DNA from 4 places in the Desulfothermus sp. genome. Region 4 is predicted to be linked to each of the others. Evidence: riboswitches for the same ligand, from Rfam matches in the RefSeq annotation. Region 4 holds a riboswitch; each other region holds the start of a gene.
The links. Region 4 has a riboswitch for cobalamin ahead of ACY2V1_RS10770 (hypothetical protein). Riboswitches for the same ligand answer to the same signal wherever they lie in the genome.
Positions count from the first base shown of each region.

Region 1 (6,326 bases), on a different contig from region 4:
TTACTTTTAGGTCCTGCCTGTGCTCCAACAACCAGGGTGCCACAGATTAGTGAAGAAATAGCTGCACAGGAAGCAGAAAAACAAAGAGAATTGGCTGTATTAGAGTTTGTAAAACTATATAAACGTCTCCAAAGAGTAGGTTTTCGCATTCTTCAAGCCAATGCACCATTATGTGGGGAAAAAATAAGATATGATTGGGGTTTTATTTTTCTTTCTCAGGAAAGTATACCAAAGAATTATCGTCAGGCCTATGTACATTTATATGGAATCAGAGAATATCCAACAGTACTTTATGTAATACCTACTTCACCAGCAGAAAAAGCGGGTTTAAAACCAGGAGATGTAATTTATGCTGTTAACCAGCAACATTTATTGCCAGGCACAAAAGGAATAAAAATTTTAAGCCAAGTTTTGAAACACAATCATGGTGAAAAAATTGTGTTATCAATAGAACGTAAAACCAAAAACCTCAACATTGTAATTAAACCAGTGTGTATATGTAATTATTCAATAATATTAAAAAATAGCGATCAAGTGAATGCATTTGCAGATGGTCAACACGTGGTTGTTTTCTCAGGAATGATGAGGTTCTTAGATTCTGATGATGAATTGGCTCTAATTATAGGCCATGAATTAGCCCATAATACTATGGGACACATACAGAAACAAGCTGTGAATAGAACGATTGGAACTCTTTTAGGTGCTATTGTAAGTGAATTAACAGGGGTAAATGTAACAAGAATAGGAGCACAAACAGGACAATTGCTCTTTAGCCAGGAGTTTGAGGCTGAAGCAGATTATGTGGGATGTTATTATGCTGCTCGCGCAGGATACGATGTCTCAGGAGCTGCCCAGTTATGGAGGCGTATGGCTGCTACTCATCCTTTAGCCATCAACTTAAAAGGAAGCACCCATCCATCTACAGCAAAGCGGTTTTTAGCTATTGAGAAAACAGCTGAAGAAATTAAACAAAAAATAAAAAGGGGAGAGCCTTTAATTCCAGAAAAAAAAGATCATTATAAAGATTAACTCTTTTGCTCTTAGACACGGAGCTTCTGACAGAATATTTAGATGAAACCTGTATAAGTAGGATTAGGCAATCCATTTTTATGGTTTTTAAAAACATGATTGACAACGTTAGATTCCAAAGATAAGTTCCCTTGAAAAAAACAAAATATCTCTAGGTTCCCTGTATTCAGGGTGAAACGGGAAGCCGGTGAAAATCCGGCACTGGCCCGCAGCCGTGAGAGGGGACGAAAGCTGGAATATGCCACTCTTGACACCTTTTCACCATGACTCCTCAAAAATTAAGGAGCTCGGTTAAAGGTGCCAAGGGGAAGGCTCCAGCTCGCTCTGGTGAACATTCTAAAAAGAAAATTTTATTCACCGGGGCGAGTCCTGTTGAATTTCCTTAAGTATTCAACAGGGCAAGTAGGATGATCCTCAAGTCGGAAGACCGGCCTAGAGATAATAAAAAGGACGAAGCTTCGAGGCTAACTGCTTCGTTCTCGGAAAGGGTGACTTGCCTTAAGCTAAAGCCCATTTCCTGAGAACCCGCCTGAAGCTTCCTCCTTAGTATGCAAAAATAAATTGCATAAGGAGGAACAAAATGACTCATCAACTCTATCCTTTAATTTAATACCAGTTATTGTTTAAAGAAGTTTTTTATTTAATAGCTCTATCTATAATTGTGATCCTGGTGTAATTAGTTGTTTTTGTTTTCCAGAACAATTTAATAAGGATATTTATGCCAATGAGTAAATATTTATGGGGTTTATTAATTTTATTTCTCTTATTTTCATGCCATTCTTCTACATTTGAGTCCTTTGGAGAATTTTCAATAAAAAAATTATCCAACGGAGTAAAAGAGATTACAGATGGTGTTGGCAGAAAATTTGTCTTAGTGCCAAAAGGCATAAAAGCTCCAAAACAATACACCAAAGATGAAATAATATATATCCCAGTTAAAAGGGTTATTGCATATTCAGGATACAATGTCTCCCTTCTTAGAGGTCTTGAAGTATTAAATACTCTAGTTGGAGTTACTCATAAAAAAGATTACTGGACAATAGACTATGTAAAACATGGCCTTGAAAATGGATCTATTATATATGTAGGTGAATCCAATGCAGTTGATTATGAGCTTATTAAAAAGGCAAGTCCTGAAGTAGTGTTTACCTGGAATCTGGCAGATATACCTAAATTAGAAGAAATGGGTATTAAATGCATTGTAACAACAACTAAAAGTGCAATGGATCTCAATACGAGAATGAAATTTATGTTATTTTTATCTCAATTCTTTAATAAAGAAGAGGTAGCAGAGGAATTTGTAAAGAAAGTTAAGAAGACTATAAAAGATATAAATACAAAATTAAAACATATTTCATCAAAGCCAAAGGTAATATGGGGAGATATTTATGAAAAAAGAGTGTTAATTGAACCAGGTGATTCCTGGTCTGCACAAATTGTTGAAATAGCAGGTGGAGACTATCTCTTTAGCGATATTAGGGGGAGTTCCTGAATGGAGATATCTCTGGAGAGGTTTCTCTCCAGCGGAAGACAGGCAGATATATTGTTCACTTATCGTACTTCAATTACAGGTGCATCTTCTAAAGAAGTACTGGCCAAGATAAATCCTTTAATCAAAGATATAAAACCCCTAACAAAAGGGGCAGTTTATTCACCCCTGCCTAATTACTCTCAGTCAATGGATAGGCTGGATGAGATAATTAAAGAGATTGCAGCAATCCTTCATCCAGAAAAATTTCCAGGATATAGACTGAAATTTTTTACCAAACTCCCTGATAAAGGATAAAAAAATATGGTTGGTTTTAAAAGGTCTTCCAGGGGGGTTATCTTTATTTGTTGTGCTTTTATTCTCATAGTATTTATATGGCTATCTCTCTCAATAGGGTCAGTATCCATAACTCAAAAAAGGCTCCTTTATTTGATTTTTTCTCACGACACTTATTCAACTGACGGCTTTATTCTCTGGAATATAAGGATTCCACGCACCATTGCTGCAGTGTTAGGAGGTGGTTTTTTAGGGGTATCAGGCCTACTTTTACAGATATTTTTCAGAAATCCCCTAGCTGGTCCATTTATTCTGGGAATTTCTTCAGGTGCCACATTGGTAGTTGCCCTGGTCATGCTAACATCTATTGCACTTGGTTTTACCCAAATTGCGCCTTATCTAACCACCCTCTCTGCCCTTTTTGGTGCATACATTACAATGTTTATAGTGCTTATAGTGGCAACAAGAGTAAAAAATCCCATCACCCTTTTAATTATTGGTCTGATGATAGGCTATCTATGCCACAGTATCACCAGTATTTTAATGGCATTTGCTGAACAGGAAAGGATCAAGGGTTTTGTGCTATGGCAAATGGGAAGTTTCTCAGGATTTAAATGGTCAGAGATCAGGATACTCACCTTTGTTGGGCTAATAATATTGATATGTACTTATCTTATTTCAAAGCCATTAAATGGATTATTACTTGGGGATATTGATGCAAAATCCCTTGGAGTTAGGGTAAAGATGATCCGTTTTTTAATAGTTCTCTTTTCCTGCGCATTATCAGGACTGGTTACTGCTGGGGCAGGACCAGTTGCTTTTATCGGCATTGCAATACCCCATATGGGAAGGCTTATATTTTCTACTTCTGATAACAGGGTTTTAGTTCCAGGGGTGTTTTTGCTTGCAGGAATAGTTACAGGAGTATCTGATTTAATTGCAAGAAACATATTTTCACCTGTAGAAGTGCCAATTAGTGCTGTAACTGCTATTTTTGGTGCACCTATTATAATTGCTCTTGTATCTAAGAGGAAAATGGAGATATGAAAAATAAAGAAAAGGTTATCTCTGTCTCTGATCTAGATATAGGATATGGGAATAAAAAGGTCTTATCTAACGTAGATTTTGATGTATTAAAGGGAAAATTTGTCTCTATATTAGGTCCTAATGGTGCAGGCAAAACTACACTATTATTAACTCTGGCAAAGATATTAAAACCAATTAAAGGAACTATTTTTATAAAAAGCACTCCTCTTAATAAAATACAAATTTCAAACATGGCAAAACTCATTTCAGTTCTCTTTACAAAAAGATCTAATCCACCTTTTTTTGATGTATTTTCCTATGTAGCACTTGGAAGATATCCCCATACAAATATTTTGGGAAAGCTTACAAAAAGAGATAAAAAAATAGTTGAAGATGCTCTTAAATTGGTTGGTGCTCTTTATTTAAAAGAAAAACCAATGGAGATGTTGAGTGATGGAGAGCGACAAAAGGTATATATTGCCAGGGGACTATCTCAAGAACCCGAAATAATGATCCTGGACGAGCCCACAATACACTTAGATCTAAAACACAAGGTGGAAATAATTTCCATACTCAAAAATTTATGTACAAAAAAGAATATTACAATAATAGCTTCCCTTCACCAGCTTGAGCTGGCAATGAAGGTCTCTGATTATGTTATTTTGGTAAAAGATGGCAAGATGATAGCCAAAGGAACTCCTGAACAAATCCTAACACAAGAAAATGTATCTCGCCTATACAATTTTAATGGTGTAAAGTTTAATCCCCTTTTAGGCTCAATTGAGATCTCTCAACAATACAATAAATCCCAGCCAATGATATTTGTACTTGGTGGTATGGGATATGGAACTCCAATTTATAGGGTTTTATCAAGAAAAGGATTTTGTATATCTACAGGAATATTATATAAAAATGATATCGACTGGTTTATTGCAAAACAAATGAATGCAATATGTGTTGATGAAACTCCATTTTTACCAATAAAAGATGAAAAAATATCTAAATGTAAAGAATTAATAAAGGATTCAATAATGATTATTGATCCAATTCCAAACTCTAATACCCTGTATAATAAATCAAAAATTATCAATTCAGCTATAAATTTTAACAAGAAAGTAATTTTATTTAATCAAACTAAGACAAATCCAAATTCAGAATATGTAATCAATTTAAATAATTTAGATGAATTAGATTCTATATTGGACGGTGTTAGACATGATAAAATATTTAATAATTATAATAACAACTAATTGTAATTTAAATTGTATCTATTGTTATATTGGAGATCAAGAAAGGTTAGTAATTGCAAAGGATATTATTGATAAAGGTTTAAGTTTAATACCCAATAAAACTGCACCACTACATATACAAATAACAGGTGGTGAACCTACCCTATATCCTGAATTAATAGAATATACATGTAAAAATATAAAAAAACATCTTCCTATGGCTACTATTGGGATTCAGACAAATGCTACATTGTTAGATAGCTCTATTGTTAAGATATTTAAGAAATATGATCTCCAAGTAGGAGTAAGTCTTGATGGTCCAGGGGAGGTTCATAATATCTTGAGGGGTAAATTTACAGATACCATTAAAGGCATAGAGCTTTTAAAAAGGAATAGGATAAAATGTCGTATTACAACCACCCTTACTTCCCTTAATGTGACTTCACTTAAAAAATTGGCTCTTCTTATTGATTTGCTTGAAAATATAGAAGGAATTGGTCTTGATATGGTTGTAAAAAAAGGACGTGCTATTGATAAGGATTATTTATTTCCAGATAAACTAGAGATATATTCAGGCATAATGGATTTTATGCGCATAATAAATTTAATCAAAGCAACGAAAGATTTTCATTTTAGAGAACAGGACATGATATCTGGATATAGAAAAAATAAAAAATATGTATTTTGTCATGCCCAACAAGGAGAATCTATTGGGATCTTTCCAGATGGAAGTCTATATCCTTGTGCTCAAACTGCTGGAGATAAAAGGTTTTTATTGGGTCATATTAGTAATTATAAAATAGCAAAGTATGAGTTTAATAATTTTACCAATAAAGATAAATCCTGCTCATTATGTAAAATATCTAGTTTTTGTCCAGGAGATTGTCCAAGTAGAAATTTTTACAATGGTTCAAAAAATAAAAAATTGGTGTGCTCACTTTATTTTGCTGTTTTAAAAGCACAAGGAGTTCATTATGAAACTTCTTAAAATTACATATTATTCTGCTACTTCTATGGAATTTCCTTCAATTTCAAATGCTCACTTACGCATAAAACAAAAACAAGAACCTATAGAAATTGTAGTTAGGGCAAAATCACAATTAATAGATAAAAAAAATGCAGAAGATTTTATTGAACACGCAAAAAGCTCTCACTTTGTTATAATAAATCTTCATGGTGGAAAAGAGTCTTGTCCTAATTTTGACCTGATAATAAATGAAATAAAAAAATATAGGGAGAAAAATAAATTACCATATATATTGATGTTTGGTGTATCT
Region 1 is NZ_JBMYBT010000095.1:328-6,653, forward strand. It holds partial or broken gene ACY2V1_RS07315 (M48 family metallopeptidase) at 1-1,029, shown strand, start outside; cobalamin riboswitch at 1,166-1,479, shown strand; gene ACY2V1_RS07320 (ABC transporter substrate-binding protein) at 1,754-2,521, shown strand; gene ACY2V1_RS07325 (substrate-binding domain-containing protein) at 2,522-2,815, shown strand; gene ACY2V1_RS07330 (FecCD family ABC transporter permease) at 2,822-3,841, shown strand; gene ACY2V1_RS07335 (ABC transporter ATP-binding protein) at 3,838-5,070, shown strand; gene ACY2V1_RS07340 (radical SAM protein) at 5,036-6,037, shown strand; partial or broken gene ACY2V1_RS07345 (cobaltochelatase subunit CobN) at 6,024-6,326, shown strand, end outside.
Region 1: another riboswitch for cobalamin. It lies ahead of ACY2V1_RS07320 (ABC transporter substrate-binding protein); the one in region 4 lies ahead of ACY2V1_RS10770 (hypothetical protein).

Region 2 (10,495 bases), on a different contig from region 4:
CCATAATGACCTCTCCATCAAAACTAAGCTTATTTTTGATAATATTTTTTAAGTATATTTTGAATACGTTGTTTAACTCTATTATCATAATAAGTTGGATATAAAATATGGCCTATCTCATATATCCCCATTAAGAGCCTAATAGTAGGTCTAGATGTAACTTCCTCAGCTACAAGATGTATCTCATTATTCTTCACTGCCTTGATTATATTAAAACCAGGTTCTTTTTTTATATCCTTTATTCTTATCCTATTCATTCGACCTCGTTGTGCCAAAAACACATCTATCTCACTAGCATGAGACAATATTTTTTCTTTACCATAATCTGCTATATTTGAATTTCTTACTTCATATGCGTCCTGGGCTATATTTATTCCCCCAGCAGATTTCAAAACAAACATTGGTATGGAATCTGGAGCAAATGTCTTAAATTTCCTATGTATAGACTCAAAAAAAACCATTTTTTTGTGTTTTATTTTTTTATTGATTGAATGAAAAAATTCTATAGTATCTTTAAAGTCTGCAATTATTTGTTGTGCATTTTCTCTCTTTCCAATAATTAAACCTAATGCCATCCAATAGCTATATAGAGAAGATATATTATTGGGCTGTATTGAAATAACAGCTATATTTTCTTTTTTAAATTTTTTTATTAAATTGGGATATCCAAATTCTATCATTGGTCTGATTAATACTAAATCCGGTTTAACTACTAAAAATCTCTCCACCCCAAAATGATAAGAAAATTTTGGTTTCTTTAAGATATATGGAGGATATGTATCACTTATAGATATACCAACTATATATTTATAACCATGTAATGCACAAAGATTTTCAGTATGTGCTGGATATAGAGAAATTATTCTATTATATGGATTAGTTATTTTTATATGCCTTCCTCCATCATCAGTTAACATATCATTTTTTATTTTAAATCCATAGACCAATGTTGAACTAACTACAAATAAAAATAAATTGATTATTAAAAATTTTGTTACATTATTTTTTCTTCTCATACTAATACCTCCCATTTGTAAATATTACTTGATAACAATTTAATTTTTTTTCAAAACGAAGCATAACCTCTACTTCAAATATCTTTTTTAAGATATCTTCATTTATAATATCACCTGTAGGACCACCTATTATAATCTCACCATTTTTTAAAAATATTAATTCATCACAAAAAAATAAAGCCTCATTTATGTTGTGAAATACGCATATTACAGTCCTATTTTTATTAATCACCCTCTTCTTAAAACTATTTAATATTCTTAAACTGTGCTTTACATCCAGATTAGATGTTGGTTCGTCTAATAGAAAAATTGGTGTATCCTGGGCTAATGCCCGTGCTATCATAACCCTTTGCCTTTCACCTCCACTTAATTCAGTTATCAATCTATTTCTAAATTTAAATATATCTACTTCCCTTTCCACGTGCTCTACAATTTCAAAATCTTTTTGAGTTGGGAAAGAAAATCTCTTAATATATGGATATCTACCCATGGTCACAATTTCATCAACACTAAATGGGAAATTAAAAGTAAAATTTTGCGGCACATATGATATTTTCTTTCCAATTTCTGTTTTTTTTATTTCTTTTATATGTTTTTTAAATAAAAACACATTGCCTTTGTCTGGAGTTTTAAAACCAAGCAATATATCGAGTAATGTGGATTTTCCACTCCCATTTGGACCTAAAATTCCATAAAACTTACCTGGATAAAACTTAAAAGAAATGTCCTTTAAAACAAGTAGATCTTGGTACGAAAACGAAACATGATCTATTTTTAGGATTTCACTAACCACTTTTAAAAACCTACCTGTTTTTTCCTAAATATATAACAGAAAAAGGGTCCACCTATTAGGGCAGTAAGCACTCCTATTGGAACTTCTGTAGGTAGAACGGCCCTGGTTAGTGTATCAGCCATAGTGAGCATTATTGCCCCGCATATTAGGGAGATAGGCAAAAGTTTTAAATGATTTGGACCTACCACTGATCGCATCATATGGGGAACAAGCAAGCCTACAAATCCAATAATTCCAGAAAATGATACGCAGACACCAGTTAAAAGAGAACCAAATACAAGCAATAATATACGCACCCTATTTGGATCCACACCCATTGATAGAGCTGTTTTTCCCCCAAGGCTAAGCAAATTAAGCTCTCTAAAATAAAATATAAATACACCAAAGGATATAATAAGACACCCTACAATTAATAATGCGCTTGTCCAGGTAGATGATGCAAAACTCCCTAAAAGCCAAAACACAATAACTGAAACCCTCTCCTGCGCCAGGTATTTACAAAAGCTAATACCAGCAGAGAGAATCGCTGATACAATAACACCTGATAAGATCAAATTGTTTGATGAAATTCCACCACTGGAAGTAGAAGAGAGATATACAACTACAAGAAGGGTTATAAGCCCAAAGACAAATGCGAAAAAAGGTACACTATAGATTCCCAAGAAGTTGAACCCAAAAAGCAAGGCAACTGATGCTCCAAAGGCAGCACCTGCAGAAATTCCCAGGGTATATGGATCTGCTAAGGGATTTAAAAGGATGCCCTGAAACACAACCCCACAAACAGAGAGGGATGCGCCAACTAAAGCAGCACAAATTATACGGGGCAGTCTAACGTCCCAGACAACAGAGGAATGTATATTGGAAATATTATCGTATGTTATACCAGTTAACTTAGATAAAATAATCTTTATAATTTCAAAAAAAGGGATCTTTACAAATCCCAGACCAAGAGATATAATTACTGTGAGAATAAGAAAAATAAATGCAAAAATAAGCTGAAAATAAAATTTTTTCATAAAAAAATCCCAGTTTGTCTTTTTTTTTGACAAACCAGGATGTCCCATTTTCATCCAGGTCCAAAAAATTTCTTGCCGTTTAACAACAAGATCCGTTCCCATTCAGGCAGGTCTTCTGACTCAAGGGATCATCCTAGTCACTGCGCCTTCCCACCAAACACCTAAAAAAGTTCTAGGTTTTAAGTTCTATGTTCAAGGTTCTAAGGTTAAAACCCAGGTGCTTTGGCAGTGGCCTTTGCAGCTTTCGTCCCCCTATCACAGCGATGGGTTCGTTCCCGATTTTCACGGGATTCCCTTTTAAGCCCAAATAGGCACCTGAATGGTTATAAAATAATTTAAAAAAGAGCATGAGCACTAAAATTTGAACAAGGTATTAATGGATAAAATGAAAATCTTCAAGCAAAACTTAAAAGTTCCCAAGTTATATATTTTTCATCTAGGGATGGTTGTTTTCCTAACAAATTTGTTGATATCTGAGAAATATTTCGCCTCCTACAATAAATTAGTTGTCAAAAATAAAAACTTTTCTTAAAAAGAATCCCAAGATTTTAATAAAGGGGATAAAGAGATGAAGACCTATTTGGAATGCATCCCATGTTTTGTTCGTCATTGTCTTGACGTAGGAAAAATAACTGGAGCAGACGAAAAACTTCAAGAGCAATTATTGAGAGAAGCGCTTCTAAGTTTAAGCAAAATAGATATGTCAAAACCACCACCATATACTGCAAAACACATCCATTCATTAATCAGAAAAATAACCAATAATCCAGACCCATACAAAGAGATAAAAATCAGGCATAATAAATTGGCAATAAAAATATATCCAAAACTAAAATCAATGGTAAAGGACTCTCCAGATCCCATAAATACTGCCATGAGGCTTGCCATGGCAGGAAACATTATAGACCTTGGAGTAAAAAATAATATTACAGAACAAGAAGTAGAAAAATCCATAGCCAACGGATTATCACAACCAGTTATTGGAGATTTTCAATTATTTAAAAAAGAAATAAAAAATTCAAAAAATATCCTTTATTTAGCAGATAATGCCGGTGAAATAGTATTTGATAAAATATTTATTGAAGAAATTGGCCCAGAAAAAATAACGCTAGTAGTTAGAGGTGGCCCTATTATAAATGATGCAACTATCCATGATGCTGAATTTTGCAATTTACCTAAAATTGTCAATGTTATAGACAATGGATCAGATGCACCAGGAACTATTTTAGAAGACTGCAAAGAAGAATTCTTAAATAAATTCTGGAATTCGGATTTAGTTATTGCAAAGGGTCAGGGCAATTTTGAAAGCTTAAGCAATGTAGAACACAATATCTTTTTCTTATTTAAGGCAAAATGTAATGTTATTGCAAATCATGCCAATGTTCAGGTGGGTTCTTGTGTATTGACACGACCAATTAAAGAGGATAAAAATGATTAAAAAAATAAGGGAGTTCAGAGGGAAAAAGGAGGAATTCTATGCCAACTTATGAATATGAATGCACAAACTGTGGATATAAATTTGAGATAAAACAATCAATGTCAGATAATCCAATAAATGAGTGCCCCCAATGCGGAGGCACAGTCAAACGCTTAATCAGCGGCGGGATGGGATTTATTTTAAAGGGAACGAGCTCTTCTACTTCCCATAAAAGAGAGGGGAAAGAATGTAGATTCGAAACTACGGGGAAGACCTGTTGTGGTAGAAGTGAGCCCTGTGGAAAGTGCCACTGAAAAAAACTATTCAAAAAATCAAAACTCCTTGGACCACCCAACATTTGCAAATTCAAATCTCTCTTTAAACCTCATATAGCAGTGGGAAGCGGCAACAGGACCTGTGCAATGTGAAACTGCAACAAGCTCAACTGAAAAACGCTCAAGCTCATCTAAAATATTGTTTAATTCCTCTCCTGGTGGGAAAAATCCAAGGTGGGTACCGCCAATTACTCCATAAAATTTTTTATGCCCTGTTTTTTTTGATAAATATCTAAGAATATTTACAACTCCACTGTGTGCACATCCAAGTAATACAACAGGGCCTTTGTCTGTTTCAATGAGTAAGCTTATATCGTCGTTAAATGGATCTTCAATATATTCTCCATGATCTGTTCTTACAACAAGACGTGTGTCTTTTATGGCAAATTTCTCTTCCTTTGGTACCTCACCTGAATAATAAATTCCCTTTGAAATCTCTGTAAATTCTTTTAGATACACAAATTCAGCTTTAAGAGAATCTTCTAATATTTCTTTCTTAAATTTAATCCCAATATACACATAGTCACATCCTTTTGGAGTATTAAGTTTTGCGTATTTTGCACCAAAACAATCAGGGTGAAGATATACCTTTGCTCCCCTTGGGGGATATAAAGCATCTACAAGTCCACTTGTGTGGTCGTAATGCCCATGAGAAATCACTATCTTGTTAATCTCTTTAAAATCAACACCTAAGATAGATGCGTTGTGTTTTAAAGTAAAACCCTGACCAGTATCAAACAAAATTTTTTCACCGTCCTTTTCAATTAAAGCAGAAAAACCATGCTCACCAATGAGCCCAAACATAGCGCCTGCTGTGTTTTCACATAATATTGTAATTTTTGTGGACATAGTTTACACCTCCCCTTCCAGAACGCATATATTTATGCGTATTTAATAGTTAAAAAACAAAAAAAGGGACGAATCTTTTCGTCCCTTCTTATCAAATTTCCATTATTTTTAACAACCCTATTTTTCATCCAATTTTAATATTGGCTCTAATATCTTTAAAAGGGCCTTGGCTGCTGGTGAGTCTTGATGATATTTAATAAATACATCACCGCTATCTCCAGCCTCTACCAACTTGGGATCCAGGGGTATCTTTCCAAGAAACTCGACCCCTGTCTCCTTTGCCAGGGCCTCCCCTCCTCCTGATTTAAAGATATCTACCTCTTTACCACAATGGGGACATACAAAGCCACTCATATTTTCAACAACACCTATTATTGGATTCCCTGTATGACGACAAAAATTAATTGACCGCCTCACATCATCAACTGCCACGTCCTGTGGAGTAGTCACTATCACTGCACGGGCCTCTTTTCCCATAAGCTGCATAACAGAGAGGGGCTCATCACCAGTGCCAGGGGGACAATCCACTACAAGATAATCTAAAAATCCCCACACCACATCCTCTATAAATTGTTTTATTACTCCCATCTTAAGTGGACCTCTCCAGATTACAGAATCCTCCTTAGAAGGAAGTAAAAATCCCAGGGAAATTACTGATAAATTTTTAGACCATGCAATTGGATACATTCCATTTGCACCAACTTCAGGCCTTGCTCCATCCAATTTTAATAAACGTGGGATAGATGGGCCATGGACATCAACATCCATAAGTCCTACTTTTTTACCCTTTAAAGATAATCCCACAGCTATATTTGTGGCTATTGAACTCTTTCCAACCCCACCTTTTCCTGAAAGTATTACGATTTTATGTTTAATCCTGCTAAGTGTTTGTTTTAATTTTTCATCCTTATACTCTTCACAAGAACCTTTTTTTGAACAACTCTCACACTCTTTTTTCTCCATTTCACACTTGTTCTCACTCATACCCATAAACCTCCTGTTTTAGTAATCACTCTAAATAAACCAGACAAAAATATATTAAGTTCATAACAAAACGTTGTAAAGAAAAAAATTAGCACATTCTAACTTTTTTTGAAACCTTTAATTTTAAACCATTGATAAATTATCTTTGCTTTTGCATTTTTCTATAATAATCCCCAATTGCCTCATGCAATGTATTTGCCGCAAGAAATGCGCAATGATGATGATCTTCAGGCAATTTTGGAAGTTCTATAAGAACATCTTCTCCTGATATTTTTTCAGCCTCTTCCAGTGGTTTCCCATGGGCCAAATCGCACACAAGGGATCCACAGACTACTGTAGCGATACAACCGTCTGTCCAGTATGAAATCTCATCTATCTTTCCGCTTTTTACTTTTATTAAAATTTCCACACTATCTCCACAACTCCCAGTAAGTTTGCCAATACCATCACCTTTTTCTAATACATTAAAATATTTTAAATTCTTCCATATCTCAGCTATTTTTTTCCCATAGATATCTTCTACTTTTTTATCCATATCAATTTGTAGTCCTTGACAAAATTCATCTAACTCATCCATGGTCTTTCCTCCTTTAATTCTACTTTCTATATTCAATAGGATCTTTGATATTAGCCTCTTTAAATCCCTTGAGTCTAAGGATACATGCTGGACATTTTCCACATGCTGCTCTTGCTCCCTCATAACAGGTGTGGGTATATTTATACCAATCTAACTTTCCAAGCTCTTTCATGAGCAACACAGTGTCTTTTTTTGATAAATACATAAGTGGAGCATGTATTTCAAAAGAAGAGTCAACAGCCAGCTCTAAGGTGGCGTTTAAAGACTTAATAAAGGTATTTCTACAGTCAGGATAGCCACTAAAATCTGTCTGAGATACACCAACCACTATATTCTTAATGCCATAGGTGTATGCAATAGAAGCTGCAGAGGAGATAAAAAACAAGTTTCTAAAAGGGACAAATGAGGCTGGAAGGTCCTCATCAAATTCAAAGGGCCTATTAAAATCCCCGCTGTTTTTAATTAAATTACTTTTAGTTATTTGCGAAAAAAGTTGGTCTATTTTTATTTCAAAGTGTTTTACACACCCAGCAAGCTCGGAAAGTTTTTTCGAGCACTCAACTTCAATTATATGTCTTTGGCCATATATAAAACAAACACTGAATATTTTTTCAAATTTTTCTTTTGCCCAGGCAAGACAGGTTGCTGAATCCTGTCCTCCAGACAAACAAACAATTGCATGTTCTTTGTTGGTATGTCTCACCCCTATCACACCCCTCAATCGATTACTTTCCTGGGTGAGACATTAAGACCCATTTAGAGGGAGGTCAAGGGATTTTAATTTAGATTGCCATTTTTAACTAACTAAATTTAAACAACGCTTACTCTGTTTCTTCCCATCTCTTTTGAATTGTAAAGGGCACTATCAGCACTCTTTAAAATATCTTCAATAGGATATTTCCCCTTTGGATCAAACTCAGATACCCCCATACTTACAGTAATTTTTATTGTTTTCCCATCATCAATTACAAACTTATAATTTTCAATTGTTTTCCTCAGTCTCTCAGCAAATATACGGCCATTTTCTTTATTTGTATGGGGCAATATCAAGAGGAATTCCTCACCACCATAACGGATTACGTGATCAATTTCCCTTGCATTGTCCTTAATTATATTTGCCAGTTGATTTAGGACCATATCACCTGCAACATGTCCAAATCTATCATTTATATCCTTAAAGTGATCTATATCAATCATCACTACACTGAATTTTGATCCAAGTCTTTCATGCCTTTTTATCTCTTGTTTAATCACCATATCAAAATAATGACGATTACCTACGCCAGTTAAAAAATCGATATATGCAAATGAGGACAATTTTTCATATTCTACACCACGTTGAATGAGCAGACATAGATGGTCTATAGCCATCTCCAATACAGCAAAATCATCATATCCCATATGATCTGTATCTATAGAAATGAAAACTTTAAAATTTTCCAGGGATGGAGATACATCCACAATGTCCCAATCTTTATCTGTTTGAACCTCAATTCCCAATGTTACAACTTCTAAACTATTTTTCTTTAACTTTAGTTTTTTCTCAACATAATTAATCCAAAAATTTTTATTATTGGTAACATAGAATTTATAACCATTATTTTCTCCAGGGATTAAAATACAAAAGCTATTAACAGCAAAATAATCTCTAATCTTTAAAAATCCATTTTCTAGAATTTCCTTCACACATCTAGGGAGAGTTACTGTTTTAAAAAAATCATCTAAAAAATCCAATTGAGTTGCCTTTCTAAAATAGAGCTCTTTGTATAAGGCAATCTCTTTTTTTAAATTTGAAATAAAATTATAGATCCCCTTTGCTTCGTCTATAATCCCTTTTAATTCCTCATCTTTTTTCAACAATCTAGAAGATATTGCCACCACGCATTCTGTGAGTATATCAGAGTCACCAAAAAAGGAGTTTTCAATTTTTTTTATGTAAAATTTTTTTAAAGACTTATCTTTACTATTATTAGATAACCTTATCCAATGTCTCCAGGGAATCAAGATCACATAAGCATCTTTATTACCAACCACACCTTCAAAAGAATCTTCTCTTTTTGATTCTACAAAGGTGATTTCGTTACAGTCAATTATATTGAAAATCTTATTTTTTTCCTCATCATTAAAATCAACACCAATGACCTTTCCCTGGGACTCAATTGTGTTTTTCATATCCATCCCTCTTGGTTTAGGATTATTAGATTGCTAACAAATGGTAATAAGGAATTTTTTGCTTTTATTAAATTAAAAGCAAAAAAAATACCAAATCAGTGATGATATGATGAGTTTATCAAAATCTGGTAGGCTCTATATATTTGTTCTAAGAGGATTACTCTAGCCATTTCATGGGTAAAGGTAAGAGGACTCAAACTAAATAAAAAATCAGATCTTTTTTTTATCTCTTGAGAAAGCCCATATGATCCTCCAACAACAAAACAAGGAGTCTTATTTGGTAGTTCAGTCCACATTGTCAATTTTTTGGCAAAATCCATAGAGGATAGGAACTTCCCCTTCTCATCAAGAATAACAAGAAAATCAGAAGGCAACAATTTTTTCAAAATCTCCCTGGACTCAAAATTGACCCTATTATCTATGGAACCTTTTTTGGAGTCCTTGACTACGATTATTTGTACATTAAAAAAATTGCTAATCCTCTGCAGATAAAATTTTTCAGCTTTTTTCCAAAAATCCTGTTTGACCTTGCCCACAAAAATAAACTTTATGCGTCTTGCCATATGACAAAAAACTTTATATTCTACCTTTTCAGGATGCAATAAAATTTTAAGATAAAATCAAAGAGAAAACGTCCATAATGTCAATAAGAATTACTTCTAAAAAATTCATTAAATTCAAACGGCTAATTGCATTTTTGGTCTTAGCTGTATGTTTAGTATTACCAACAAAGGCATTTTTACAAGATATAACTTTAGAAAATGTTATTTTAAATACCAGTAATAAAAACGTCAGTATCCAGATATCCCTTAATGTAATTGACCCAGAAAAATTCCAAAAAATAATCAAGGACAACAAGTTTCAGGTAGTGTTTTACTATCAGGTGGAAATTCAAAAAAAAATTAAATTCTTCTTTGACAAAACAGTATTTAGCAACGATCAGGAATTAAATATCTTTTTTAATCCCATAAGTAACAAATTCTCCATCAGGGAAAAAAATAAGTCAATTTACTCCACAAATTCTATAAATAAACTAATTGAGAAAATATCAACTATAAATCTCAAACTACCAATATGGACAACCCCTACTGGCGAAGAAAAATATGACCTAATACTTAGGTTTTCTCTAAAAAAAAAGGTTCCTTATTGGATTGAAAAGACGCTTTTTTTCTGGAATTTTGACATAACACCTCCATCTGAATACCATATTAATTTTAAATTCTAAATTTACTTATGAAACATATAAACATCCCCAAAAAGACCAAAATTGAATTTTTAATCATACTTATATCTGTAATATTAATTATACTATTCAGCTGGATTGAACTAAAATTTT
Region 2 is NZ_JBMYBT010000131.1:17,727-28,221, reverse strand. It holds gene cobI (precorrin-2 C(20)-methyltransferase) at 1-4, opposite strand, end outside; gene ACY2V1_RS09720 (ABC transporter substrate-binding protein) at 30-1,016, opposite strand; gene ACY2V1_RS09715 (ABC transporter ATP-binding protein) at 1,018-1,809, opposite strand; gene ACY2V1_RS09710 (FecCD family ABC transporter permease) at 1,812-2,825, opposite strand; cobalamin riboswitch at 2,914-3,159, opposite strand; gene ACY2V1_RS09705 (damage-control phosphatase ARMT1 family protein) at 3,394-4,263, shown strand; gene ACY2V1_RS09700 (FmdB family zinc ribbon protein) at 4,302-4,556, shown strand; gene ACY2V1_RS09695 (MBL fold metallo-hydrolase) at 4,575-5,426, opposite strand; gene ACY2V1_RS09690 (P-loop NTPase) at 5,544-6,410, opposite strand; gene ACY2V1_RS09685 (iron-sulfur cluster assembly scaffold protein) at 6,550-6,987, opposite strand; gene queC (7-cyano-7-deazaguanine synthase QueC) at 7,007-7,690, opposite strand; gene ACY2V1_RS09675 (diguanylate cyclase) at 7,798-9,159, opposite strand; gene ACY2V1_RS09670 (23S rRNA (pseudouridine(1915)-N(3))-methyltransferase RlmH) at 9,255-9,722, opposite strand; gene ACY2V1_RS09665 (DUF4390 domain-containing protein) at 9,800-10,384, shown strand; gene ACY2V1_RS09660 (sensor histidine kinase) at 10,393-10,495, shown strand, end outside.
Region 2: another riboswitch for cobalamin. It lies ahead of ACY2V1_RS09710 (FecCD family ABC transporter permease); the one in region 4 lies ahead of ACY2V1_RS10770 (hypothetical protein).

Region 3 (10,495 bases), on a different contig from region 4:
ATGAAAACCCCTCTTTTTTTTCTTGGTTCAACCATAAGATAATATCCAGCATCATATAAAATCCTAAGGGGTATGCCTGGAATACCTGCTCCTGCACCAATATCTAATATCTTAAAATTATTATCGCATCCTTTGTCTCTATGAATTTTAAAAATGAAATCAGCAAGGTAGATAGAGTCTAATATCAGCTCATCAAAAATAATTTTTGGGTCTTTTATCCCAACTAAGTTAACTTTTTTTGTCCATTTGTTTAAATGAATTATGTACAGGCTAATTTTTTTTATTTTATCTAACTTTATATTTATGTTTAAGTTTGTTTGCTCAGAAATTTTTTTGAAAATGTATTTTTCGAGAGAGATTTCATCCATGGGTAGTTTTTAAAAAAAGAATCTAAAAAAGACAATTGGGATTTTAATAAAAAAAATGCTATTTGCTGGGTCCGTTTTTTATTGACTATACATAAAGGTCAAGATTATCAGTTTAGTTTAACCAAAGTTGATAAGTTCAGGTTATAAGGCCTATCCTCAGGAGGAGATATGAAGGAATTTACAATAGCCCTTGCTGGCAACCCCAATTCAGGAAAGACCACGCTTTTTAATCTTTTAACTGGTGCAAGGCAGCATGTTGGAAATTATCCTGGTATTACAGTTGAGAAGAGGGAGGGGTATGTAAAATTTGGGGATGTGAAGTTAAGGATTGTTGATCTGCCTGGGACATATTCTCTTACAGCATATTCTCAAGAGGAGTTAGTTGCCAGAAATTTTCTTGTAAATGAGCGACCATCTTTGGTGGTGGACGTTATTGATGCTACAAATTTAGAGAGACACATGTATTTGGCTGTGCAATTTATGGAACTTGGTGCACCCTTACTTTTAGTTCTAAATATGATGGATGAGGTGGAAAAGAAAGGGATGGAAATAGATATTGATAAATTGTCTTCTCTTTTAAAGTGTCCTGTGGTGCCAATGGTGGCAAAAAAGGGTATAGGTAAAGATAAGTTAATTGAAAGGATGATTGATTGTTCAATCGAGAAAAGGGATTGGACGCCTCTTACTATTTCATATGGACCAGACTTGGATCCCGTGATTGAAGAGATTTCAACCATTGTAGAGGAGAACAAGTTTTTAACTGAAAAATATCCAGCCAGATGGATAGCTTTAAAATACTTAGAGGAAGATGAAGATATATTGTCTCAAGGTGATGCGCAGGATTTAGATGTGTCTAATAAATTAAAGTCACTAGTTGATAAGGTGTCAACTCATTGTGAAAAGACCTTAAATACTGTTCCAGAGGCAATAGTTGCTGATTATAGATATGGTTATATTCATTCCCTGTTAAAAGGAGTAATAAAATACCGTTTTGATCCAGATAGATTGGATATTTCAGATAAAATAGATAGGGTTCTGACACACAGATTTATTGGCCCGCTTATTATGGTTGTTATTTTATATCTAATGTTTAAGATGACTTTTTTGTTTGGGGAATACCCCCTTGCTTTGATTCAAGATTTTTTTGGATTTTTATCTAACTTGGCCTCTAACTATCTTCCTCCTGGTTTTTTTAAATCCCTTGTGATTTCAGGAATTATAGATGGGGTAGGCGGGGTTATGAGTTTTGTCCCTTTGATTATGATCATGTTTTTCATCTTAGCCTTTTTAGAGGACAGTGGTTACATGGCGAGGATGGCGTATATGCTGGATCGTGTGTTAAGGATATTTGGTCTCCATGGATATTCAGTTATGCCTTTTATAATCTCAGGGGGTATCCCAGGTGGATGTGCAGTTCCAGGTATTATGGCCACCAGGACATTGAGGGGGCCAAAAGAAAAAATAGCCACTATTTTGACAGCACCGTTTTTTTCTTGTGGCGCAAAGGTACCAGTATTCTTGTTACTTGCTAGCGCATTTTTTCCTAAAACTGGCGATAAGCTTATGTTTTTTTTGACCATTTTTTCCTGGTTGTGGGCACTTATTATAGCAAAGCTATTTAGAATAAGCGTAATACGAGGAGAATCCACTCCTTTTGTTATGGAGCTACCACCTTACAGGCTTCCAACTCTAAAGGGTCTTGTTATTCATACCTGGGAGAGAGTCTGGCAGTATTTAAGAAAGGCTGGAACTGTTATTTTATTGATATCAATTATTATATGGGCAGGGATGAGCTATCCAACTCCTCCAAAAAGTTTAATTATCCCCTTAGATAAAAAAATAAATTCTTTAAAACTTAAGCTATCAAAGACCAATTATGACAAAATTAAGGAAAAGCAAATTCAGGATAAAATTCAAAGCTTAATTGCTGAGAAAAAAAAGATAGCACTTACACATTCGTTTGCTGGAAGATTAGGGATTCTCTTAGAAGACGTCACAAAGATGGCTGGTTTTGATTGGAAGAGTAATATAGCTCTAATAGGTGGAATAGCTGCAAAGGAAGTGATTGTATCCACTCTGGGAACAGCATATTCATTAGGGGAAGTGGATGTGGAAAATTCATCGTCTTTGTCTGAGAGAATAGCCAATGATCCAGATTGGAACAAAATAAAAGCCTTAAGTTTCATGATATTTGTGCTAATTTATGCCCCATGTTTTGTCTCTGTTGTTACAATTGCCCAGGAATCCAATTGGAAATGGGCAATTTTTAGTGTGTTTTTTAATACCTTAACTGCATTCTTTATGTCTATATTAATTTATCAATTAGGAATTAGATTTTTTTAATAGGTTGACTTTTTAGTGGATTTTTATTATTTATCTCCTAAACAAAGGAATTATGTCTCCTAACATCTCGGAACACGGTGAAAATCCGTGGCGGTCCCGCCGCTGTAATCGGGGAGGTTGTTCCACCTAGGGGCCAGATAGTATAATGTGTCTGGTCCGGTCACTCTCAATGTCCACTTTGGGGGGAAGGCCGTGGGACATACTGATGATCCGAGAGCCAGAAGACCTGTTAGGAGATGGAATTCACGGTGTCCTGATGGTAAAGGGGCCCGGGGAAACAATAGCTGTTTTCCTGGGTCCCTTTTTTATTTACAGGTGGAAATTAGATATGAATTTTTACTTAGTGGTCCACAGCAAAAAATAAAATAGGAGGTATGAGGTATGAAGAAAAATGTAATATCTTATCGTCGCAGGTGCAAAAAAATAGGGAAAAATACTGGTCTTTCCCACTACATCCTTTTGACCCCAAAGGCCAAGAAATAGGTAAAATATAACATGAATAAAAGAACATATGTAAATACCGGTTTTGGTCCCAGGTTTTCTGTCTTGGAAATTGGTGTAGATGATAAGGTTGCAGTTGTTGAGGGAGATAGTGGATTTTGGGCAATAGTGGATGCATCAGAGCTTCCTTCTGCTCTTAGTGGAAAATTGACAGAGGATTTTCTCAAAAAAGAAAAAGAGTTCAAGGAAGAAATGGAGCTCCTTAGATTTAAGCTGCCACCATCTGCTGTTTATTTTAATCCCACTGACAGGTGTAATTTTGATTGCACTTATTGTTATCTTCCAAGGGAGAGACGGAAAAATGGGATTTCCATGAGTCCCAAAGAAGTGTGCGCCAGTCTTGAGAAGCTTCTTATCTTTTTTAAAGATGTGCTTGGAGATGATGCCAAACCACAGGTGATATTCCATGGTGCTGAGCCAATGATGGTAAAAGATGCTGTTTTTGAGGGAATATCCAGGTATAAAGATGATTTTCTTTTTGGTATTCAGACCAATGGGACCCTTCTTACAGATGAGGACTTAGAGTTCATAAAGAAAAATCAGGTGGGTCTTGGTATATCCTTAGATGCTCCTGTGGAGGAAATAGCCAATGCAACCAGGAAGAGCTGGACAGGGAAAGGTGGTTTTAAAAAGGTAGTTGAAGTTATAAAAAAACTCTCAGATTATCCTGCTTACAATGTGATTACTACAGTAACAAAACACAATGTGTCAGTTTTAAAGGATCTGGTTAGATTTTATTATGATTTAGAGGTTCCTGTGATAATGCTAAATCCTGTTCGTTGCACTCAGGAAGGCGGAAGGCTCTCTAAGCCAGATGATATGGTGTTTTTAAAAGAGATTATAGAAGCCTTAGATCTAACATATGAGCTCTATGAGTCCCATGGGAGGAAATTGGTAGTTGCTAACTTTGCTAATATCATGGCGGGAATCCTGGGGCCAACTGGTAGAAGGCTTATGTGCGATATATCTCCATGTGGTGGTGGAAGATGTTTCTTTGCTTTGGCTGCCAATGGAGATATCTTCCCATGCAGTGAATTTATAGGTATTCCAGAGTTTAGGGCAGGAAATATTAATGAAGAGCCGTTATCTGATATTCTAAAAAAAGAACAGATCAAGATGGTGACCAGTAGAATGGTTGAAAAGATAGAGCCCTGTAAGTCGTGTGCTGTTAGACATTTCTGCGGCGCCCCATGTCCAGCTGAGGTGTACATGCTAAATGGAGATCTCAATACAGTTGCACCATTTTGCAATTTCTATGAAGGGTTAATTCGGTATGCCTTTAAAATCATAGCCATGGGAAGGGAAAACGCTTATATCTGGGATGGCTGGGAAGAAGAAACTGAGTGTACTTATAACTTTGCTTAAAAATATGCTGTGGACCACTAAGCAAAAATTTATAACTAGCTATTTCCCCTGTGATATCTGAATTAAATTTGTTAGTGTGTTTTTAGGAAAAGAATAACAAATACATATAGTTATCACATAGTTATAATTCAAAAAATTAATCCTTGACATATAACAGGAAATAAATATAATCCCTTTCCGTTGCATTGATCCCCGGTAGCTCAAGCGGCAGAGCGGGTGACTGTTAATCACCATGTTGGCGGTTCAAGTCCGCCCCGGGGAGCCATTTTAATGTAGATATTTTACCTTTCCCGTAAACTTTTTGTCTCTCCTTCAGTACTTTTCTTTTTATAATAGAGTTGCAAAAATAAAAAGAGTAAGTTATAAAAACTTTATGCCTTATAGTGCAAATGTAATCAGATTACTTGAAAAAGTAGAGCCTTCTACGAGGGAGGTGCTTATTGCCGTTTTAGAGGAGATAGAGCGGCAGAGGGAAGAATCTGTTACAAAAAAGGAATTTAATGAGCTAAAGGATATTGTCTTTGACCTAGCAGAGGCACAAAAGAAGACAGAGCAGAGGGTAAATGAGCTAGCAGAGGCACAAAAGAGGACAGAACAGAGATTAAATGAACTAGCGGAAGCTCAACAGAGAACTGAACAGGAGCTTAAAAAACTTATAGGAGAACACCGCAAAACAAGAGAACAGCTTGGTGGTCTGGCCCATACAGTTGGCTATATACTAGAAGATAGAGCATATGTTGGTCTGCCTCCACTCCTTGAAAAAGAAAAAAATATAAAATTAATCTCTCCGCTAAAAAGGGATTACCTAGAAATTGGACCTGGTAAATACGTAGAGCTAAATATTATAGGAAAGGCAAAAAGAAATGGGAATACTATATGGGTCGTGGGAGAGTGCAAGACACAGCTTAAAAAAAGAGATGTTGACAATTTTTTAAAGACAATATCTAAAGTAAAAGATTTTATAGGAACAGAGATTTTTCCTGTTTTAGTTACCTACCAGTCCTCCCCTCCAGTTCAAAGATATGTGAAGGAAAAAGGGATAGACCTTTATTTTTCTTATCAATTCCCAATATAATTTCGAAGAGACAGTCTCTACAATATAATTAAAAGATTTTTGGTCTTTATCTTATGGAATTTACAAAAGAAAAATCCATTCCATCAATTTCAATTATTAAGGCATCAGCAGGTTCAGGTAAGACCTTTGAACTGGCAATTAATTTTTTAAAGATGTTAAATTTATCTTTCCCAAATCCCTTCCATTTAAGAAAAATAATAGCAATTACCTTTACCAACAAAGCTGCCTATGAAATGAAAGAGAGGATTTTATACTTTTTAAAAAATATTGCCCTTAGTACGGATTTTGGAATTGAGCTAACTAGAATATCAGGTCTAAAAAAACAAGATGCAATTAAATGGCTGGATATTGTAATTGAAAATTACACAGATTTTAATGTTAAAACAATAGACTCTCTTTTATTTTCTCTATTTAAGGGGTTTTGTTTTGAATTAAATATGAGTCCTGAACTAGACGTGGTGTTTTCTCTAGATGAAATAATAGATGAATCATTTGATTTAATGTTGAAAAATTTAATTGAAAATAATTATGATAAATTTCTAGAACTCTTGACTACTTATTTAAATGTAGAACAAAAAAGGGGATTTTATCCAGAAAATGGAATAAAAAGGAGGTTTTTAGAACTATATAAACATGCTTATAAAGGAATTAGACCTGTTGAATTAGAAATTGATAAATATTATTTATTAAGGGAAAAGGTTAGAAAAACCTATGATAATTTCTATAAGTGGTGTGCAAAATTGAATCCTCATTTAAATAAATCAAAATTGAGGTCATTAAGAGTTGATCTGGCTGAGGAAGAAATAGTAGATAAAGCCTTTTGGAAATATAATTTTAAAGATCTCTTTAAAAAGAAGGAACTTCCCAAGGTAGATAAAGAAGATTTAAAGAAGTTTAAAAAGGTATATGAAGATTTTAATAAGAGTGTTGAAGAATTTAGTCGCTTAATAGGGAAATTTGCCTATTATCAAGCAGTTGGCTATACCTACGCATTAAATGAGCTTACTAGATATGTGGATGAAGTTTGTAGAAAAAATAGAGTGACCCTCCTTAGTACATGGATAGAACATATTAAAGAACAGATAATTAAACAGGGTTGTCTTCCTTTGATTTATGCCTATCTTGGAGAGAAATTATTATATTTTTTGTTTGATGAGTTTCAAGATACATCCAGGGAGCAATGGGAAGGGCTCTTACCCCTCTTGGAAGAAGCCATATCAAGAGGGGGCACTGTTTTTGTTGTTGGAGATGTAAAACAGGCAATTTATAGGTGGAGGGGCGGTGATTGGACCTTATTTAATGATATAAAAAATACATTTTATATAAATAGTATTAAAGAAAGTACACTTCCATACAACTACAGATCCCACCCTGCTATTGTGGATTTTGTTGGTAAGATGTTTTTGCCCTTAGCAGATTATGATTGGGTATATGATGAGTTTTCTTTGACAGTGCTTGGAAAAAACAGAGATAAAAGTGTTAGGCAACAATTTGCTCAGTCTCTTTCTCATAACTACAAGGACGTAAAACAGGTCCCAAAGGTCCCTGCTTTTGAAGATTCCTCTATTTACCTATTGCGATTAAAGGGAGAGAGGGAAGATGTCCAAAATGGTTTAAAGAAACATTTAACAAATAGTGTAAAAGAATTATGGGATCGCATCTCCACTAAAAATGGGTTTGATACACTGGCAATATTAGTTAGGAGTAATGAACAGGCCAAAGAAGTCTCCTCATGGCTCCTTGAAAAAAATATCCCTGTTATAACAGAAAATTCCTTAAATTTGTGGGCATCTACACTTATTCGCGGCATTTATTGCCTTTTGCGTCTTATTTTAGACCCTTTGGATACTGTTGCCCAATATGGAGTCTTAGTCTCAGGGATATTGCCAGAAAAACACATTAATGAACATAAATTAATATCAACTTATTTTAAAGAAAAATACACCAAACTCATTGCAGCCATTGATGAATTGCTAGATGAGATAAAAAAATATGTAACTTATGTATCTTGTTATGAACTTTTAATGATAATATCCAATCTCTTAAACTTAGAAGAGAGATTTTATTCTAATGAATTGCAAGACCACAGGGTCTTTTGGGAAAAGCTTTTAGAACTTACCTATGAAGTGGAAACAGAAGGGCGATTGTGTTTAGAAGATTACCTTGATTTTTTGGAATCAGGAGGGCTTGATTCACAGATTGGCTTGCCAGAAGATAGCATGGCAGTGCAGGTTATGACCATCCATAAGGCCAAAGGTCTTGAATTTGATTATGTATATATCCCCTATACAGACTGGGACCTAGATCAAAGGGGTCGCATAGTAGTCAAAGATTCAGAATTGGTATCTTTGTGCAAAAAGGCAGAATTGTTTTTAACAGATGTAAAAAAAATGAGGGATGAAGATATTGCATATAATGCAATGGAACTTATAAATCTCTTTTATGTTGCATTGACCAGGGCCAAGAAAGGGATTTATTTGTATTTATTAGATTATAAAAAAACAGGGCCTTCTCTGTTTTCAAAATGGATTGAAAAATTAATACAAAAGGCAAATTTAAATGTGACAGATATACAGTAAAGGTTATATATGTTTTATCCAAAAATAATTATAAAAAAAATTTCCTCTGAATCAGATAATATTGATAATATCAAAAAAGGAGAAATTGTCCATTTTATAATGTCAAAAATAAAATCTAAGGAGGATATTAAAAATTTAGATGAAATTACATTGAAGGCTATTTCTTATTTTGGAGAAAAATTTTATAAGTGGAACATTGAAAAAGATTTTATAAATCCAATAAAAAATATTGTAGATCACCCTAAATTAAAAAACATAATGTTTATTAAAGATGCTAAAAACTTCAGTGAAAGAGATATTATTATTCCTTTGAATAATAGCTACAAAACAATAAGGCCAGATAAAGTGATAATCTCAAAGGAAAAGGTTTATGTCTTGGAATTTAAGAGTGAATATTCAGAAGATGGTTACAAAAAAAATATAGCTCAATTAAGAGAATATATATTTTATTTAAAGAAAATGTTTAAAAAGCCCGTTTTAGGTTTTCTGATTTATATATTTTCTAACAAAGTAGTGGAAGCAAGAGGATGGGAACAATAAAAATAGTTCCATTTTATGCAAAACTCTTAAAAGTGGTTGCAAAAGAAGTTGCAATGGAAAATAAAGAGTTATCTCATGTCAATGTAATTTTTACCCATAACAGATCAATTCATTTTTTTAATTACTATTTATCCCAATATATTGATAAACCATGTTTTTTGGGTAAATGGTTTGGTTTTGAGGACTGGGTAAAGGAACTTTTTTTTGAGTATGGTGGTGAAGCTGCAACTTATACAACGTTAAGTGAGATGGAGCAGGCATATGTAGCTTATTTAGCTGCCATGGATATTTTGCCTGAAAAATATCACAAGGGCTTTGGAGAGTTTTTTTTCTGGGTCTTTGAGTTATCAAAGATCTTTAGAGAATTTGATACTGAGTTGGTAGAGCCTCAAGATGTATTGTATCCACCTGTTGAAAAAGTGGGCGATACTGGGGCCATGTTACTTGAGCGGGTGGGCAAGATTTATAAAAAATATAATGAGTATTTAGAAAAAAATAAATGGATAACCCATTCAAAGAAGTTGAGCTATCTTGCAAAAATAGATGACCTAAAAATAAATGGAAAATTTTATTTTGTAGGCTTTTTTGCCTTAACCAACGCAGAATCACTGATACTTAAAAAATTTTATGATGCAGATGGAGTTTTTTACTGGCAGGCAGATTATGAGGATTTGCCAAACGTATATAAAGAATGGCAAAGAGATTGGAATATCAGTGACCTAAAGCCTGTCAAAGTTGAGCCTGACGGGGAAAGGAGAAAAATAACCTTTTTTGATTCCCATGACCTACACACAGAGCTAAAACAAGTAAAAAATAAGTTGTTAGATTTAAAAGAAAAGGTCAAAGGACCTGATGAAGTAGCCATTATTGTCCCAAATCCCAGCAGTTTAATTCCAATTTTGTTTCATATACCAAGCGAGTTAGAGATAAACATAACAATGGGATATCCGTTTCAGTTAAGTGGGATTTATGTTTTAATAGATCTGCTGTTTAAGATGATTTTAAAAAAGGATGAGAGATATGGATATCCAACAAATCTGTTTATAAAGTTGCTTAGAGGACCTTATTTCAGAGAATTTAATAAGTTCCAGGTGGTTGTTAGCTGTTTAGTAAAGCGTTTAGATCCTTTTGTTACCAAACAAGAGGCAATATCCTTGTGTTATGAGTTTTCCGAAGAAATTGAAAAATCAGGAGTAAATACTTATGAGCTTGTTAAATTTATAGAAGATTTTTTTTCCAATATTATAGCCCCTTTTGAAGGTAGTAAATCCTTAAAGGAACTTGGTGAGGCATTAATTTCCTTGCTTGATTTTGTAGAATCCTTGGAAATAGGTTTGGAAACAATAGAAAAGGAATTTGTATTTTATCTTCTGGGTACAATTAATGATTCCCTCTCTTGGTCCATTTTTTCCAATGTAACCATGAAGACTCCAGAGCTATACTCTATAGCCAAAAACATAATGACTTCGCTCAAGGTCCCTTTTGAAGGAGAGCCCATTAAGGGAATTCAGATAATGGGTGTTTTGGAGAGCCGAGATCTAGGATTTGATCATCTTATGATTATTGACGCAAATGAGGGTATTTTGCCTTCTGTACCAACTCCCTCCCCCCTTTTGCCTCAAGAGCTACGTCAAGTAATGGGGTTTTCTACCAGAGGAAAGGAAGAAAATATATATGCATATCATTTTGAGAGGCTTGTTAAGAGTTCAATTGACGTATCATTA
Region 3 is NZ_JBMYBT010000045.1:3,028-13,522, reverse strand. It holds gene rsmG (16S rRNA (guanine(527)-N(7))-methyltransferase RsmG) at 1-368, opposite strand, end outside; gene feoB (ferrous iron transport protein B) at 537-2,711, shown strand; cobalamin riboswitch at 2,733-2,959, shown strand; gene cbpB (peptide-modifying radical SAM enzyme CbpB) at 3,207-4,577, shown strand; tRNA gene ACY2V1_RS03350 (tRNA-Asn) at 4,767-4,842, shown strand; gene ACY2V1_RS03345 (hypothetical protein) at 4,951-5,652, shown strand; gene ACY2V1_RS03340 (UvrD-helicase domain-containing protein) at 5,706-8,231, shown strand; gene ACY2V1_RS03335 (hypothetical protein) at 8,241-8,771, shown strand; gene ACY2V1_RS03330 (PD-(D/E)XK nuclease family protein) at 8,759-10,495, shown strand, end outside.
Region 3: another riboswitch for cobalamin. It lies ahead of cbpB (peptide-modifying radical SAM enzyme CbpB); the one in region 4 lies ahead of ACY2V1_RS10770 (hypothetical protein).

Region 4 (4,864 bases):
ATGTGTCTTGTCTTTATCATGTCCTTCCCCTTTTTCCACTTCTACTTTAAATTTGTCATATCTAGCACCACCAGATATGACAAATCTATTATCAAGGAGTTTGATCTTTCCCAGAATAAATCCAGCTGGATTTTTATATTTGGTTTCTCTGGGTTGATATGGACTTGATTCAATTCTGTAATACACCCAGTCAAAACCGCCTGTTATTACAAAGTTTTCCATATCCAGGGTAAGCTGCCCTTGTGCTCCCCTATGAGTTGTTTCTTTTGTTGTGGGGATTCCATCATCCCAGCCGTCAGGATTACTCATAAGTGGATCTACCCATCTATCTCTGTCTTTTCCCTGAAAGTATCTAAACTTCCAAAATAGAGGAAGTGATGAAGTAGTGCCCTCATAAATGAAATCCGCTGAACTAAGAGATTTATCTGAATAATCATCTAAATCATTTTGACTTAGATAAGAAGGACTGCCTGCTCTATCCACATCAAATTTGGTATAGATTACACCAATCCTGTTACCAGGTAAGAACTCATAACCAATGTTAAAGGAGTAATTCTCTTTTTTATCATAGCCTGTATTTTTGTATTTTGTGTTATCTGCTGTATCATAGTCGTCCATTTTCCCTCGGCTATAAGAAAATGAGTAGTCAAATTTATTTATTTTACCAAAAGAGCCTATGGTCCCGTCTTGATAATTGAAGCTTCCAAGTGTTCCTTCCAAAAAAGCATGGGGTTTTCCTCTTCCCCTTTTTGTTATTACATTTATAACACCGCCAATACCAGCAGATCCATATTGAACTGCCCCAGGACCTCTGATAATTTCTATTCTTTCAATGTTTTTTGTTAGGATCTTGGCCACATTTCCTGTTCCTGCACGTCTACCATCTAAAAGGATAAGTACATGTCCAAGGAGGTCATTTCCGTGTGTTTCTGTTCTAAAACCACGAATTCCAACAGATGTTAAGGTGCCAGGATATTGTCTAATAGTGCCTATGCCCTTTTCTGAAAGGAGCTCTCCTAAATCCCTTGCAGAGGAGGCTTCTATCTCTTCTGGTCCAATTACCTGGATGTTCATGGGTGTTTCTTTTATAGATTCTTTGTACCTGCTTGCAGTAACCACTATAGTATCCAACGAGGTCTGGTTTTCATATGCAAAGGTATCTTGAGAAACAAGAAAGGCTAAAATTCCGATGAAAACTACTAAATACTTTTTCATTTTGTGATTTCCTCCTTGATATTTTAGCCACAAAGTCTCATTTCTTTGCCAGTGAATTTGATCTTCATGTCCTTTCCAATTTCTACAAATCTAAGGAGTATCCTTTTCATCCCACGTCTTGTCATTTCCCACCAACCATAAGTTATATCTTCCTCACTACCTGGAGAATGGGCAATTTCTATTAAGTCTGCATCTTTAAAAATTTTTTTTAGATCCTTTTTTACCTGCTCTAGATCCAAATTTTCAGTGTCTGTTCTAACATAACAAATAACTCCTGTCCTCATAACCTTTCCTCCTTTTTTTAAACTTAAATTTTTCATTGTTTAAAATACAAATAAAAAAATCCCTGAAATCCTTCATACAAGCAGGATTTCAGGGATTTCCCGTTTTTATCCCCAAAACTATATATAGTTTTTAAGCCCCTTGCTCCGAGAGACTTAAAAGCTCTTTCCAGGCAGGTCTTCTGACTCTAAGGATCATCCTACTTGCCCTGTTGAATAACCCCTTTTCTTAGGAGATTCAACAGAACTCACCCTGTTATTATTCAACAGGGCAGGCCCTGTTGAATATAGTTCCCTTTTGGGAAATTCAACAGGTCAAGGCCCCGTTGCATTATTCAACGGAGCAAGCTGCGCCTTCCCCTGGTGTTTTAACCAGAGTGGCATTTTGCAGCTTTCGTCCCCTTATCACAGCCGCGGGCCGGTTCCGGATTCTCACCGGATTCCCTTTTAAGCCCATTATAGGCACCTGGTAGATTTTATATAAAACCCAACTCAAATCAAAAGTCAAGAATTATCTTTTTTGGCTTACTGGTTAGTTACAGACTCCTCTACAGCTGTTAAAAATGAATTTAGTCCTATCTTTAAAACCTTAGGGATATTATTATCATTAACAAATCTTTTTACTTCTATATTTTCCTTTCCTGATATAGAACTTAAAACAAGTTGTTCCAATTTAGAAACAGCAGATATATCTTTTATATGGCCTTTTTCATATTCATCAGACAGAACTAAAAATTCCTGCATAATAGATGCATATTCTTTCTTTAAAAGAAGATCTTCTAATTTTTGAACAAAAAATTCCTTTTTATTTTTTGGTATAAGTTCACTATTGTAGACAATATCAAATATAGATATGTCCCTTTCGTTTAATTTTTTAAAAATAGATCGATCTTCTATCAGTTTATTTTGTTTTTTTATAGCAATTTTTACCGCATCATATACGGCCTTTGCAATTAATTCTCCAAGTTTTGAATGACCACCTGCATTGTCTAAAGTAAATTTCCCATCTCCTTGAACAATAATTATATTATCTGTGCCCGTGCCTGTTGCCTGATATATTTTGGGATTGTATGAACTTCTTATATCAAGATCATTTAATAGAGCACTTTTTGCCTCTGTTGCAGTGATTATAGCTCTGGTCATGGCCCGAGGAGTGAGTTTTGCATTTGTCATAATTATCATATTAATTGTGCCTGGGTCTATTTCATAATAGCAACCCATATCTTTTGACATTCTCATGGCATTGGTCTTAACCCCTGCAGTTGCAAACACATAGACTGCCAAATCTTTGTATTCTTTTTTTATCATGGCCAGATTATCCATATCTGCGCCTGTAAACAAGAGACTTGAATCTTCCTCTTTAATTTGTAGAGTATTATATATCCTTTTTCTGGATTTTTCTAATCCCAGGTGATGAGTAATTCTCCAACAAGGTGGTGGTGTATAATGATTGCCGACATTTATTATATTGTACCTGGGGCCTTCTAAGGTTGAAATTATATTTATTGGTTTTTCAAAGGTTATTAGAATAGTTTTATTTATAAAGTCAAATATAGATGATTTTATGATATTCACACTTTTAATATAGCCAAGAGATATAGGTATTTTCCTTTTTGATATTATTTTATCTTTATTTACCCAATATCTATCATCCAAAAATTCTTTAGAATATATATCAGATGCCAGCCACGATACAAAATATCCCGTATGGGCCGAAAGACGACAGGTCAAAGCACATGGATATGAATATATACGATTATTTTTTATAGCTGATACATCTCTCCAACCTGGTAGTGTTTTTATCTTATTTATTAATCTTTTGTCTCCACCACAAAAATACACAACCTGGGGATTAAAGTTTAACCAATCTCTTTTACTGACTTCAATAATAGAGCCTTGTCCTTGAAAATTTGGTGGAATGCCACCTGCCAATTTGATGAGTTGAGTCTGAAAGGAATTTACTGTAGGAGTCATTAAAACATTCCTACCCATTATTCTCATAACCCGTAATCTTTGTTGTTTCTTAATATGACTCAATTTTTTTTGGATATGATCTAATTGATATTTAATCTTCTTAATTAGCCTAAGTCCATTATCTTTTTTCTCAAATATATCTGATAAAATTTTGATTGTCCTATATAAAGAAGGAATATCCTTTGGTTCAAAAACAATTATCTTAACGCCATTTTTTTCAAATCCATTTATGATTTTTCTATGCCTTTTTGAACAAAAAATTATATCAGGATTTATCTTTTTTATCCTCTTTGTTGATGGATATAAAAAACCACCTACTATATGTGCTCCTTCTATTACATATTCATCATAATATGTTATCCCTTTAATATGTTCTTTTTCACCTATTTCATACAAAATTTCAGTAATAGATGGAGAAAGAGATACAACTTTTTGGGGTTTTTTATTTATTTCTATGAATCTTTTAGCATCATCCAAAAATTTTACTTGATAACAATATGAAAGAGGTGAATATAAAAATAAACTCATAAATATAATCCAAATTTTTTTTAGATTCATAATTTAGCAATACTCCCATTTGTATATATCTTTTAAAATATATTTTGCTGCAAATTCTTAAATTTTTATTTTATCAATTTTTCTCATTGACAATTTTTTTTAATGCCTTTTCAAAGATCATTGACAGAAGTTTTAGTCCTTGAATTGCTCTAGGTGAAGGACGATTGAAAAAATCTGAATTTACAACAAACACATTTGAATATTTTACTGCATTTATTTCTTTATACTTTTCCCAGAATTGTTTGAGGTTATTTAAATTGTGTTCTGAATGAACCATTGATGTTATGATTATAATATCTGGATTTAACCCTATGACCTGTTCAACAGAGATTCTTGGATACCCTTTAAGATTTTTAAATATATTTACACCCCCAGCTACCTTTATTAAATTGTCTATGAGTGTATTTTTACCAACTGTAACCATTGGATCCACCCCTATTTGAAAGAATACCTTTGGGGGATTGATATACAATGACGCTCTTTTTTGAACTAACAACACATCTTTCTTTAACCTTTCCACAACTGCTTTGGCCTGTTTCTCACATCCAACGATTTCCCCAAGAACAAGCATTGTGGAAAACAGAGATTCAATATCTCTTGGATCAACAACAAAGACCTTTATTCCAATTTCTTTAAGTTTAAATACAATGTGTTTTGGATTGCCGTCTTTAGTGGCAATACACAAATCTGGTTTAAGTGCAAGTATCTTCTCAATACTTGGAGATATATAAGATCCCACCTTTGGCAAGCGTTTTACTTGTTCTGGATAATTGCAAAATTGAGTGACACCTACTACCCTGTCTCCTGCACCTATTTCAAAAAGGCATTCTGTGATG
Region 4 is NZ_JBMYBT010000146.1:129-4,992, forward strand. It holds partial or broken gene ACY2V1_RS10765 (TonB-dependent receptor plug domain-containing protein) at 1-1,215, opposite strand, end outside; gene ACY2V1_RS10770 (hypothetical protein) at 1,239-1,499, opposite strand; cobalamin riboswitch at 1,652-1,981, opposite strand; gene ACY2V1_RS10775 (adenosylcobinamide amidohydrolase) at 2,022-3,998, opposite strand; gene ACY2V1_RS10780 (ABC transporter substrate-binding protein) at 4,102-4,864, opposite strand, start outside.